DNA from 3 places in the Rhizobium sp. GR12 genome. Region 1 is predicted to be linked to each of the others. Evidence: predicted binding sites of a transcription regulator. Region 1 holds the regulator's gene; each other region holds the start of a gene.
What was found. Region 1 encodes PhoB, which activates phosphate uptake and scavenging genes when phosphate is short. Its sites were predicted from a motif close to TGTCATNNANCTGTCAT; they were not measured.
Positions count from the first base shown of each region.

Region 2: QSK43_RS03575 (UDP-2,3-diacylglucosamine diphosphatase) is a predicted target of PhoB. The motif match lies at 2,499-2,515, and genes of this name have one in related genera.
Region 3: QSK43_RS10485 (bifunctional 2',3'-cyclic-nucleotide 2'-phosphodiesterase/3'-nucleotidase) is a predicted target of PhoB. The motif match lies at 2,535-2,551, and genes of this name have one in related genera.

Region 1 is NZ_JASXTH010000001.1:228,082-232,291, forward strand. It holds gene QSK43_RS01090 (aspartate aminotransferase family protein) at 1-306, opposite strand, end outside; gene QSK43_RS01095 (GcrA family cell cycle regulator) at 738-1,271, shown strand; gene phoB (phosphate regulon transcriptional regulator PhoB) at 1,564-2,247, opposite strand; gene phoU (phosphate signaling complex protein PhoU) at 2,279-3,004, opposite strand; gene pstB (phosphate ABC transporter ATP-binding protein PstB) at 3,102-3,917, opposite strand; gene pstA (phosphate ABC transporter permease PstA) at 3,932-4,210, opposite strand, start outside.
Region 2 is NZ_JASXTH010000002.1:130,003-134,212, forward strand. It holds gene QSK43_RS03565 (ABC transporter permease) at 1-202, opposite strand, end outside; gene dgcA (N-acetyl-D-Glu racemase DgcA) at 346-1,329, shown strand; gene QSK43_RS03575 (UDP-2,3-diacylglucosamine diphosphatase) at 1,605-2,444, opposite strand; gene QSK43_RS03580 (NADP-dependent malic enzyme) at 2,688-4,210, shown strand, end outside.
Region 3 is NZ_JASXTH010000005.1:153,962-158,171, forward strand. It holds gene QSK43_RS10480 (LysR family transcriptional regulator) at 1-272, shown strand, start outside; gene QSK43_RS10485 (bifunctional 2',3'-cyclic-nucleotide 2'-phosphodiesterase/3'-nucleotidase) at 467-2,455, opposite strand; gene QSK43_RS10490 (PilZ domain-containing protein) at 2,662-2,997, opposite strand; gene QSK43_RS10495 (DUF1203 domain-containing protein) at 3,096-3,563, opposite strand; gene QSK43_RS10500 (DUF4344 domain-containing metallopeptidase) at 3,726-4,210, shown strand, end outside.

The DNA.
Region 1 (4,210 bases):
GGCTTCCGCACCGGAATTGGTGAAGAACACCTTGTCTGCGAAAGTCGCTTCCGTCAGGCGCTTTGCCAGTTTTTCCTGCCCCGGCACTTCATAGAGGTTCGAGACGTGCCAGACCTTCTCGGCCTGCGTCTTGATCGCATCGACAAGGTGAGGATGGGCATGGCCGAGCGAGTTGACGGCGACACCGGCCGCAAAATCCAGATATCGTTCGCCGCTTTCCGTATACAGCCAGACACCCTCACCGCGCTCGAAGCGCAGGGGGGCTCTTGAAAACGTATCAAACAATGGCGCGCCGGCTTCGGCCATGGCTGTATCACTCCTTGCGCGATTGCGCTGTCAAACGGTTGTCAATAGGCTTGCGGGGTTATCCCTCGCCTGAAAATCAAAAATGCCGCCTTGCGGCGGCAGGGGCACTATTGTCACTTCGTTTGCCGATGTCAACAAAAGTCCGCGTTTCCCGGGCTTCTCAAGCACTTGTATGCCGTGGCGGACGAGGCCCAAGGTGTTGCCTTTCAGACTCAAGACAGCAGCAAGTTGGGGAAAACCGGAAAATCGATTCCAGATGATTCCCGCGACTCTTGCCACGGAGTCAGCCTAGCATTAGGTTAATCGCTAATTACTAGACTGCGATGCGGCGGAACTAGTCACCTAAAATCTGGCGGAAACCACGCTTGCGGCACGCCCGCGAGACAGAGAAGGATTCTGCCGAAAATACACGCGACAAGCGGAGAAGCGGCATGAACTGGACAGACGAGCGAGTCGAAAAACTCAAGAAATTGTGGTCCGAAGGGCTTAGCGCCAGCCAGATAGCAGCACAGCTGGGCGGCGTCAGCCGTAACGCCGTGATCGGCAAGGTCCATCGTCTCAATCTGCCGGGACGCGTCAAGGCTGGCGGTCCGGTCACTTCGGCGCGCTCCGCGCCCAAGCGCACCGCGGCACCTGCCCCGCGCACGACGACTTTCGCAGGCCGCGTCAATGCGGCACCGGCACGGATCCTGAACCGCTCGAACGCGGCGACGGCACTGCACGAGGAAATCGGCATCGAGACCGCACAGGTTCTCGAATACGTTCCTTCCAGAAACGCGGTCACGCCGATTTCCCGTCGCCTGACGCTGACGGAACTGACGGAACGCACCTGCAAGTGGCCGGTCGGCGACCCGTTGAAGGACGACTTCCATTTCTGCGGTTGCGAAGCGCTGGAAGCTTCGCCCTACTGCAAGTTCCACGCGAAACTCGCCTATCAGCCGGTGAGCGAGCGTCGCAAGGCTTGAGTGTTGCGGCACACATTCAGCACTCAAAAATTACGGGCCTTCGGGCCCGTTTTTTTATGACCAAACCCAAGGCGGTTCCGCGGTCAACACGCCGATAGAGGGCCGAGCCCTTTCCTGTCGGGTTCAGCCTCACAATCATGATTTCAGCGGGGCCGTCAGTCACTCTTCTTGGGGATGAAGGGGGTCGCGTTTGCGGAAGGGTCAGAACCGAAAGGCCCGACACCATTCCGGTTTCGGGCCTTCTAACTCTTGGGGATATTGTCCCGAGTGAAACCGTCGCGTTCAGGTCCGCTCAGGCTTCCATCGAGTATCCGGCGCCGCGCACGGTGCGGATGACATCCTGCATATGGGAAAAATTCAGGGCCTTGCGCAGGCGTCCGACATGCACATCGACAGTACGCTCATCGACATAGATATCGTGACCCCAGACCCCATCCAGCAATTGCGAGCGGGAAAACACCCGACCCGGTGATGTCATCAGGAATTCGAGCAGACGGAATTCAGTCGGGCCGAGGCGCACTTCGCGGCTTTTGCGATGGACGCGATGGGTTTCGCGATCCAGTTCGATATCGCCGCATTTCAGCACCGAAGAGAGAACCTCGGGACGGGCCCGGCGCAGCATGGCCTTGACGCGAGCCATGAGTTCCGGCGTCGAAAATGGCTTGACGACATAGTCGTCGGCACCGGTGGCGAGACCGCGAACCCGCTCGCTCTCTTCGCCGCGCGCCGTCAGCATGATGATGGGCAGGCGTTCGGTTTCCGGCCGCATTCTCAAACGCCGGCACAGTTCGATACCGGAAACACCAGGCAGCATCCAATCCAGGATGAGAAGGTCCGGAATGCGTTCCTGCAGCCTGATTTCCGCCTCGTCGCCACGGGGTATCGTGTCGACGTCGTATCCCTCAGCCTCGAGATTGTAACGAAGCAGGACGCTCAACGCTTCCTCGTCTTCCACAACTGCAATCTTGGGCACCATATGCTGAACTCCGCAAGCTTCTGCTTGTCTGTTACTCGGTCACCGAACCAAGCGTGTTGGAACTGTCGTCCTTCGGACGCTCGCCCTCCGGCTGGCTGCCGGTGGTCATGTAATAGATCGTTTCGGCGATATTCGTGGCATGGTCGCCGATACGCTCGATGTTCTTGGCGCAGAACAGAAGATGCGTGCAGGTGGTGATGTTGCGCGGATCTTCCATCATGTAAGTCAGAAGCTCACGGAAGAGCGACGTATACATGGCGTCGATTTCCTCGTCGCGTTCGCGGATGGCATTGGCCTTTTCAGCGGAACGTGTCGAATAGACGTCAAGGACTTCCTTGAGCTGCACCAGCGCAAGCTCGGACAAATGCTCGATGCCGCGGGCGAGCTTGCGCGGCACGCCGGTTCCTGCAACCGCGATAACGCGCTTGGCCGTGTTCTTGCCGAGATCGCCGACGCGTTCGAGATCGCCGGCGATGCGCAAGGTGCCGATGATCTCGCGAAGATCCGCCGCCATCGGCTGCCGCCTGGCGATGGTGACGATGGCCTTGTCGCCGATTTCGCGTTCGGCGTGGTCGAGAATAGTATCGTCGGAAATGACCTTCTGCGCGAGCGCGGCATCGGAATTGACGAGCGCGCGCACGGCGTCGCCGCACATCTGCTCGGCAAGACCGCCCATTTCGGCGATGCGGCGCGTCAGAAACTTCAATTCGTCGTCATAGGCGGACAGGATATGCGAATGGGTCGTTGTCTGTGTCATGGTCTAGTCCTCCGGCTTGGCCCGCATGCACGTGCCCAAAGCGGGGCACGGCAGGGGCACCAGTCTTGTTCGGTTTCGATAAAGCGGCGGCCGGGGATCAGCCGAAGCGGCCCATGATGTAGTCCTGCGTGCGCTGGTCGTCCGGATTGGTGAACATCTTGTCCGTCTCGTTTTCCTCGACGAGATGGCCAAGGTGGAACATGGCCGTGCGCTGGGAAACACGCGCCGCCTGCTGCATGGAGTGCGTGACGATGACGATCGTGTAGTTGGTGCGCAGTTCGTGGATCAGCTCCTCGACCTTCGCCGTCGCGATCGGGTCCAGCGCCGAGCACGGCTCGTCCATCAGGATCACTTCCGGGCTGACGGCAATAGCGCGCGCAATGCACAGACGCTGCTGCTGGCCGCCGGAGAGGCCCGTACCGGATTCCAGCAAACGGTCCTTCGCCTCATTCCAGAGACCAGCTTTCTGCAGGCTCTGCTCAACGATCTGGTCCATATCCGCCTTGTTGCGGGCAAGACCGTGGATGCGCGGGCCGTAGGCGATGTTTTCGTAAATCGTCTTCGGAAACGGGTTCGGCTTCTGGAACACCATGCCGACGCGGGCGCGAAGTTCCACGACATCGATCGCCTGATCGTAGATATCGTCGGTGTCGAGCGTGATCTTGCCCGTGACCCGGCAACCGTCGATCGTGTCGTTCATGCGGTTCAAGGTGCGCAGGAAAGTGGATTTACCGCAACCGGACGGGCCGATGAGCGCAGTCACCGTGTTTTCGCGGACATTGAGGTTTACGTCGTAAAGCGCGCGCTTTTCGCCGTAATAAACCGAAACGTCCTTGCCGATCATCTTGTATGAAACTTCATTCATCTTCTTGTCCAGCGCCTTTTCAACTGCTGCTTCCGACAACATGTTCATTGCTCAATCTCCCTCTACCAGCGCCGTTCGAAGCGGCGACGCAACAGGATTGCGCCAACATTCATGAGAATGAGGAACAGGAGCAGGATGATAATAGCGCCGGATGTCCTTTCGACAAAGGCGCGCTCTGCTTCGTTCGCCCACATGTAAATCTGCACCGGCAGAGCCGTGGACGGATCCATCGGCGTTGTCGGATAGTTCGCAACGAATGCCACCATGCCGATCAGGAGCAGTGGCGCCGTTTCGCCCAGCGCGTGGGCGAGGCCGATGATGGTGCCGGTCAGAATGCCCGG
Region 2 (4,210 bases), on a different contig from region 1:
TCGCCTCGACGGAGGACATATCGATCTCGACCGGACCGGCTATCCTGCTTTTCTCTATCTTCTCAATATTTCTGAAAACGCTGGAAAGATTGCTGTTGCGCCAGGAGCCGGACATAACATACCGCAGGCCGCCACCGGAGACGGTGCCGTCTTCGGTAATTGCGGCCGGGTTCGCCTGTTGCCGTGTGTCCTGATCTTGCATAATGCTCCGAGCGAATGCCGCCGTCACGAGATTCTTAAAGGTTTCATAACGTTTCGGTCTTCGGCAAGCCACAGTGACGGCTGACAATTCGTGATAAATTTGGCGTCATGTGTCTTTTGTCGCCCAATCGGAAGTGAAAAAACATGCCCCGTTACCTTCAAGCCACAACAGAGCGCTTTCCCGTCGCCGGCAGCTTCACCATCTCGCGTGGCACCCGTACGCATGCGGATGTCGTAACGTGCACCATCCGCGATGGTTCCTTCACCGGCATCGGCGAATGTGTGCCCTATCCGCGCTACGGCGAAAGCATTGAGGGCGTCATCGCCGATATCGAGGAGATGGCTGAGCAGATTGCCGGCGGCCTGACACGGCAGGAGTTGCAGCAGGCCATGAGACCGGGGGCCGCCCGCAATGCGGTAGATTGCGCGCTGTGGGATCTGGAAGCCAAAATGAGCGGCAAAAGAGCCGCCGAGCGCGCCCTCGGGCAGGCGGCAAAACCGCTCGTCACCGCCTATACGATCTCGCTTGCCGACCCCGAGACCATGGCTGCGAAAACGGCGGAAAACGCCGCACGCCCGCTGCTGAAAATCAAGACCGGCACGGCGGATGACGAAGCGCGGCTGCGGGCAGTGCGCGCCGCAGCACCCGATGCACGTATCATCATCGACGCCAATGAGGGCTGGAACGATTATAATATCGAATATTATCTGAGACTTGCAGCCGAGCTGAACATCGCGCTTATCGAGCAGCCGCTACCCGCCGGCAAGGACGCCATCCTCGCCCGCATCGACCACCCGGTCCTGATCTGCGCCGACGAAAGCGTGCATTCCACCGGAGATCTCGCAGGCCTGCGCGACCGTTACGATGCGATCAACATCAAGCTCGACAAGACCGGCGGCCTGACGGAAGCGCTGCTCATGAAGGCGGAGGCGGAACGACTCGGTTTCACCATCATGGTCGGCTGCATGCTCGGCACCTCGCTCGGCATGGCGCCTGCCGTGCTGGCCGCTCAAGGGGCAGCCTTTTCCGATCTCGACGGCCCGCTGCTGCTGGCTGAGGACCGGCAGCCGGGGCTCGTTTATGAGGGATCGCTGGTCTATCCGTCACGGCCGGAATTGTGGGGTTAAGAGCCGTCGTTACGGTTCCACAGAGGACCGAGGCACCGCAGCTATCTACCCACGAAGTCGCTGAGAAGGTTCCAAAACCCCTCCTCCGTCATGCCGGACTAGATCCGGCATCCAGCCACGGCGTGTCTGCGCCGTGAAAAGAGTCTACCGCGATCAAAGACTTGATCGCACTGGATCCCGGCTCAAGGCCGGGATGACGGTGTGCGGATGTTGTCGCCTCCCCGAACGGACCATTCCTAAGAGGGCTTATCGTCCGCTACAGCTAACCGCCCCAATCAGGCCGCGTGCTTGCCGATCAGCCCCGGAATATCCACCGGCTCCATCTCATCCGACGTCCGTTCGGAAGGAACATCGCTTGTCTGCATCCAGGTGATCAGCTCGAAGGTGCCGTCTGCATTTTCGGCGATCGCCGTGCAGCTTTCCACCCAGTCGCCGGTGTTGATGTAGCGGATGCCGTCCATGTCTTCCATCACAGCGTGATGAATGTGGCCACAGATGACGCCGTCGACATTGTTGCGCCTCGCCTCTTCGACAACCACGCGCTGGAACTCGCCGATGAAGTTGACGGCGTGTTTCACCTGCAGCTTGGCCCAGGCCGAAAACGACCAGTAAGGCAGGCCGATACGGCGGCGCACGGCGGCAATGGCGATGTTGATCGCGATCGCCGCATCATAGGCCCAGTCGCCGAGATAGGCGAGAAGGCGGGCATTGCGCACAACCACGTCGAACTCGTCGCCATGGATGACGAGGTACTTCTTGCCATCGCCCGCCTCGTGGATCATGCGCTCGGCCACTTCGATACCGCCAAAATGCATGCCCGGAAACTCGCGCAGGAACTCGTCGTGATTGCCGGGAATATAAACGATGCGCGTTCCCTTGCGGGCCTTGCGCAACAGCTTCTGCACCACGTCGTTGCAGCCCTGCGGCCAGTACCAGCTGCGGCGCAGCCGCCAGCCGTCGATGATGTCGCCGACCAGAATGATCGTCTCGGCCTCGTGATACTTCAGGAAGTCGAGCAGGAAATCCGTCTTGGCCGCTTTGGAGCCGAGATGGACATCGGAAATGAAAAGCGTTCTGAACTGTCTGGTTTCAATTTGACCGGCCACGGATTTCATCCCCCTGTTCGGTTGCGTCCCTGCGGCTTTCTTCCCTCTCAGAACCAGACTCGTGTTTCAGCAACATGACAAAGGCCCGTTTTTATACGGAATATGACTGATGGCATCACGAAAACGCGAATAAGCCATGCCCGCATTTGCATAAGGAGGCGGTAAATAACGGCTGTACCACGGGGAAGTTTGTTGTATTCAGAGGGCCGGAATGAAACGAAATATGACGGTGCCAGATATGACGGTGAAAGAATGACCTCTCACGATAAGAACAACACGCCCGCCGACACGGCAAAGGCCGACATCGAGGAACAGGCGCTCTTTTTCCACCGCTACCCGCGCCCAGGCAAGCTGGAAATCCAGGCCACCAAGCCGCTCGGCAACCAGCGCGATCTGGCGCTCGCCTATTCGCCCGGCGTTGCCGCCCCCTGCCTCGCCATCCATGAGAACCCGGAAATGGCGGCGGAATATACCGCCCGCGCCAATCTGGTCGCGGTCATTTCCAATGGCACGGCGGTGCTTGGCCTTGGCAATATCGGCCCGCTCGCTTCCAAGCCTGTCATGGAGGGCAAGGCCGTCCTCTTCAAGAAATTCGCCGGCATCGACGTTTTCGACATCGAGATCGACGCGCCCGGCATCAACGACATGGTCTCCACCATCTCGGCGCTGGAGCCCACCTTCGGCGGCATCAACCTTGAGGATATCAAGGCGCCGGAATGTTTCGAGGTGGAGCGCCAGCTGCGCGCGAAAATGAACATCCCGGTCTTCCACGACGACCAGCACGGCACGGCGATCATCGTCGCCGCCGCCGTCACCAATGCGCTGGAACTGGCCGGAAAGTCGCTTTCCAACGTCAAGATCGTCGCCTCGGGCGCCGGTGCGGCGGCGCTGGCCTGCCTCAACCTGCTTGTCGCCATGGGTGCTGCCAAGGAAAACATCTGGGTCCACGATATCGAGGGCCTCGTTTATGACGGCCGCAACACGCTGATGGACGAGTGGAAGGAAATCTACGCCCAGAAGACCGACAAGCGCGTTCTGGCCGACTCGATCGATGGCGCCGATGTCTTCCTCGGCCTTTCGGCGGCGGGCGTGCTGAAACCGGAACTTTTGGAGCGCATGGCGGAAAATCCGCTGATCCTGGCGCTGGCCAACCCCAATCCGGAAATCATGCCGGAGGCGGCCCGCGCTGCCCGCCCGGATGCGATGATCTGCACCGGCCGTTCGGACTTCCCGAACCAGGTCAACAACGTGCTCTGCTTCCCCTATATCTTCCGCGGCGCGCTGGATTGCGGCGCAACCACGATCAACGAAGAAATGAAGATGGCGGCCGTGCACGCCATCGCCGAGCTTGCCCGCGAGGAAGTTTCCGAAGTCGCCGCCAAGGCCTATAGCGGCGAAACGCCGATCTTCGGCCCGAACTATCTCATTCCCTCGCCGTTCGATCCGCGCCTCATCCTGCGCATCGCGCCCGCCGTTGCCCGCGCCGCAGCTGCAAGCGGCGTCGCGGCCCGGCCGATCACCGATTTCGAAGCCTATCTCGACCAGCTGAACCGTTTCGTCTGGCGTTCCGGCTTCATCATGAAGCCGGTCTTCAATGCCGCCAAGGCTGCCGAAAAGAAGCGCATCATCTTTGCCGAAGGCGAAGACGAGCGCGTGCTGCGCGCAGCCCAGGTGCTGCTGGAAGAAGGCACCGGCATCCCGATCCTCATCGGCCGTCCGCAGATCATCGAAACGCGCCTCAAGCGCTTCGGCCTGCGCATCCGTCCGCATACGGA
Region 3 (4,210 bases), on a different contig from region 1:
TCAAGGGTGGTCTGGGCTGGGGCGGCCTGCCCGCATCGATCGTCCGCAACGATCTTGCCAATGGCAGCCTGAAAGCGCTCGATCTCGAGGCCTATGAGCAGGGCGAATACCCGCTCTTTGCGCTCCGCCGGGTCGATACACCCGCCGGTCCTGCCGGTCAGTGGCTCGCCGAGGCATTTCAGCAGCGCCTGTCGACGTGCCCGAAGCACAAGGATTTCGGCGAAATGCTGACCGCGAACAAGCAACGGAACATTGCTGTCGCCGCGGAGTGACATTGGCTGCCAGCGTGACAATTTTATATGGGTCGGAAGATTGCCGCTTGTTTCTTCTTCCCGCCGGGGAGAAGGTCGCGGCAGCGCATCGCGCAAAAGCCACCGGCGGAATTGCCGCTGCTGCTGCGCATCGTAAGCAGTCGTAATTGAATAAATGCCTCCCGGCCAATGAAACGCCGGGAGGGCTTTAATCCTTAGAGCACTAGGCGGAACTTCGCGAAACCTTCCGCGCCGTCACCGGCATCCTCGATTTTCGCGCCCTTGATATCCGCCGCATAATGGCGACCCTTCGGGCCGGTCTCGAAGATCGCGGACGTATTGGCAACCGGAGCGAAGGACCAGTTGGCATCCGCTGACGGATTGATGGTGCCCTGATCGATGATATAGCGCACGATCACGTCGCGGTTGGTATCCGGCGCCACGAAGATCACCTTGTCGGCGGCGATATCCGGGAATTTGCCGCCGCCGCTTGCCCGGTAATTGTTGGTCGCCACCACGAATTTCTGCTCGGGATCGATCGGCTTGCCATTGAATTGCAGGTCGACGATGCGGTTGCTGTCGGGGTTTACCGCCTTGCCGTCCTTGTCGAATTTCGCCGGTTTGGAGACATCGATCTGGTAGGTGACACCGTCGATGACGTCGAAATTATAGGACGGGAAATCCGCGTTCAAGAGCGGTGCGTCCTTTGCACCGGCCTCGACCGTGTTGAACATGCCGGCCGACATTTCCAGCCAGTTCTTGACCTGCGCGCCGTTTATCAGCACCGCCTGCACCGTGTTGGGGTAGAGGTAAAGGTCGGCGACGTTCTTGATGGCGATGTCACCGGTGGGGACATCGGTATAATAATCCGCACCGCCGCGACCGCCCGACTTGAAGGGCGCCGCTGCCGAAAGCACGGGCAGATCCTTGTATTGCCCTTCCTTCAGCATGTCCTTGATGTACCAGGTCTGGGCGTTGGAGACGATCTGCACGGAAGGATCGTCGGCCACCAGCGCGAAATAGGAATAGAGCGGGGCCGACGTCTTGCCGACCGGGCGGCGCACATAGGCGAGCGCCGCTTCGTGATCGGCCTTGGCGGCGGCGATGACCTCCGGCTTGTCCGTAAAGTCGGCGACGATCTTGCGATTGTCGTCGCGGTGGTAGATCGGCCGGGCTTCGGAAGTGAAGTCGACGATCTTCCAGCTCTTGCCGTCCTTTTCGAGCAGCAAATCGATCAGGCCCATATGCGAGCCCCAGAAACCGGCCATCACGGCCGGCTTGCCCAGCAGCGTGCCCTTGACCGCATCCACACCCTCGATGCCGTCCCATGTCTTCGGACCGGGGAACACCAGATGCTGGTGGCCGGTGAAGATCGCGTCGATGCCTTCGACACCCGCCAGATAAAGCGAGGCGTTTTCCATGCGTTCGCTCTGACCCTTGCCGTCGATGCCGGAATGGGAGAGCGCGATGATGATATCGGCACCTTCTTCCTTCATGACAGGAACCCAGGCTTTGGCCGCCTCGACGATATCGCGCGTCTGGGCCTTGCCTTCCAGGTTCTTGGAATCCCACATCATGATCTGCGGCGGCACGAAGCCGATGACGCCCACCTTGACCGGGCTTGTCACGCCTGCGCCATCACGGATCTGCTTTTCGAGGATGACATAGGGTTTGAAGAACAGATCGTCTTTCTTGGGATCGGAAGCCAGCTCACCTTTCGTGAGGTTGGCGCAGACGTAAGGGAAACCGGCGCCCGCCAGCGTGTTTGACATATAGTCGAGGCCGTAATTGAACTCGTGGTTGCCAAGCGTGCCGCAATCATAGCCCAGAACATTCATGGCATTGATGACTGGGTGCTTGTCGCCCGCCTTCATGCCGCGCTCATAGGCGATGTAGTCGCCAAGCGGGTTGCCCTGCAGGAAGTCGCCATTGTCCACCAGCATCGAGTTTCCGGCTTCAGCGCGGATGGTGCCGATGATCGAGGCGGTGCGCGCCAGACCCATCGTATCGTTCGGTTTGTCGGCGTAATAATCATAGGGAAAGACGTGAACGTGGATATCAGTCGTTTCCATGATGCGCAGATGCGCTTGATTGGCTGCGGCGCGCGCGGCGAATGGATGCAGCAGCACCAGCGCCGAGGAGGCCGCAATGCCGCCGAGAAGCGAACGGCGGGTGATGGGGTGGAGAGCGAGAAGCGACGACATGGGGACTCCTTCGTATGAAGCTTGCTCTGTCATGAAAAACGACAAGGTAGAAGCAATCGACGAGGAGTCCATCAACAAAATGACAAGCCAGTGACACCCCGGCCAGTTTTCAACCGTTTGATAAATTTTTTATCGCAAGGGCACATGGCGCACACCGCGAATGCGTCATGTCCGGTCTGCGCATCCTTGCTTCCGGACCGAATAGGTCAGCGGGCGAGCGTCGGCTTCACGTCTTCGTGGAAGAAGCGGAAATAGGAGGAAAGCTGCGCCAGCGTATTGGTCGAGAGTTTGAGCTGCAGTCCGAGGCGGTTCTGGTGCTGCCATTGCACGACGCCCTCGATGAAGCCCAGATCCTCGCTCTGCACCTTGACCCGGCTTCCCTTGGCGGCTGCGAAAGGTCCATCCAGTTCCAGCGCCATTCCGGTGGCGGACAGGTCCAGCACGCGGCCTCTGGTCGACTGGCTGAAATAGTGCACGGTCGCAAAGATCCTGGTTTTGCTGCGGGTTGCAGTGCGGGTCGCAATGTTAAGGTTGTTTGTCATTTTGCTACTCAAATCAATTGTTTCCGATGCCAGTATCATGGCGCAGAAAGTTTGAGAGCCGTTTAGCTGTTTCCTTAAAATTGCAAGTAATCGCGCGATTATGCTGTGTCTATACGACACTGATAGCAATTGTTGCGGGCGGAGCGCACATGCACGTAAGCGACGTCTGCGCGTTGCAAGAGATGCTCCGCGCGTGAAACGATCTCGCCCGTCGCCGTAACCGCGCCGGTGCCGTAGACGATGCGGTCGTCAGCGCCATATCCGCGAACGATATAGTCCGGGCTGTCCAGCATCGGCGGAATGGCGTCCGTGTGCGGATAGCGCTTACAGGCCTCCGCATGAAGAAAGACCGGGCCGGTTTCGGCATAGGGCTGGAGCGAGGGGAAGGGCCGGTAGGCGAGGATCAGCATCCCTTCGCCTTCGCCGATCTGGGAAAGGCAATGGCGGCAGGGCATGCCGCCGGGAGAAACGGCTTTTTCCGGCGGGTTGCCATAGGCGTCGGCAGCTCCCGCCCGGAAGGCTGCGGCTTGCCCTTCCGGCATTGCGGTGAAAACGAGATCGGTCATTGCGGTCCCCTCTGGTTCGGATCGGCGTTGCTTCTTTGCAGCTATGATCCCGAAACAAGCCTCTATCCACCCGATTCTTGACGGGCGACGCAACCAGCCCATTGCATGACTCGTTAGCTTCGGGAATCAGTGGCGCTCCTCGATCCCGGAAGGTCTCAATTTATGTTCCGTCGTTTTCTGGCCGCCGTCCCGCTGGCTTTCGTTTCGTTGACGGTTCCGATTGACACGCAGGCGCAGGTCGCCTCCGGTCTCGACGGCCTGTCCGACGATCAGCTCCAGCAGGCGGTCAATTTCGTTATCGGCAATGCGATCTTCTCGCTTTATCACGAGGGTGCGCGCATGCTGATCTCGGATTACGGAACGCCGGAGACCGGCAGTGCACAGGCCCCGGCGGACCAGCTGGCGGGCACGCTTATCCTTCAGGCCAACGAGGAATGGCTCGACACCGCGCTCGTCAACGCCACCGACAGCTGGTACCTGGCGCGCGAGGCGGAGGCCTTGCCCCAGCACGAAGCGCCGGTCTTTTCGGCACTCATTCCCGACAGGAACCGCGACCGCAATATGGCCTGCCTGATGGTCGGTCGCGACAAGGACGGTTACGGCGATCTTGCCGCCATGATGGGGCTGGCCAATGGCGAATTCGCCAA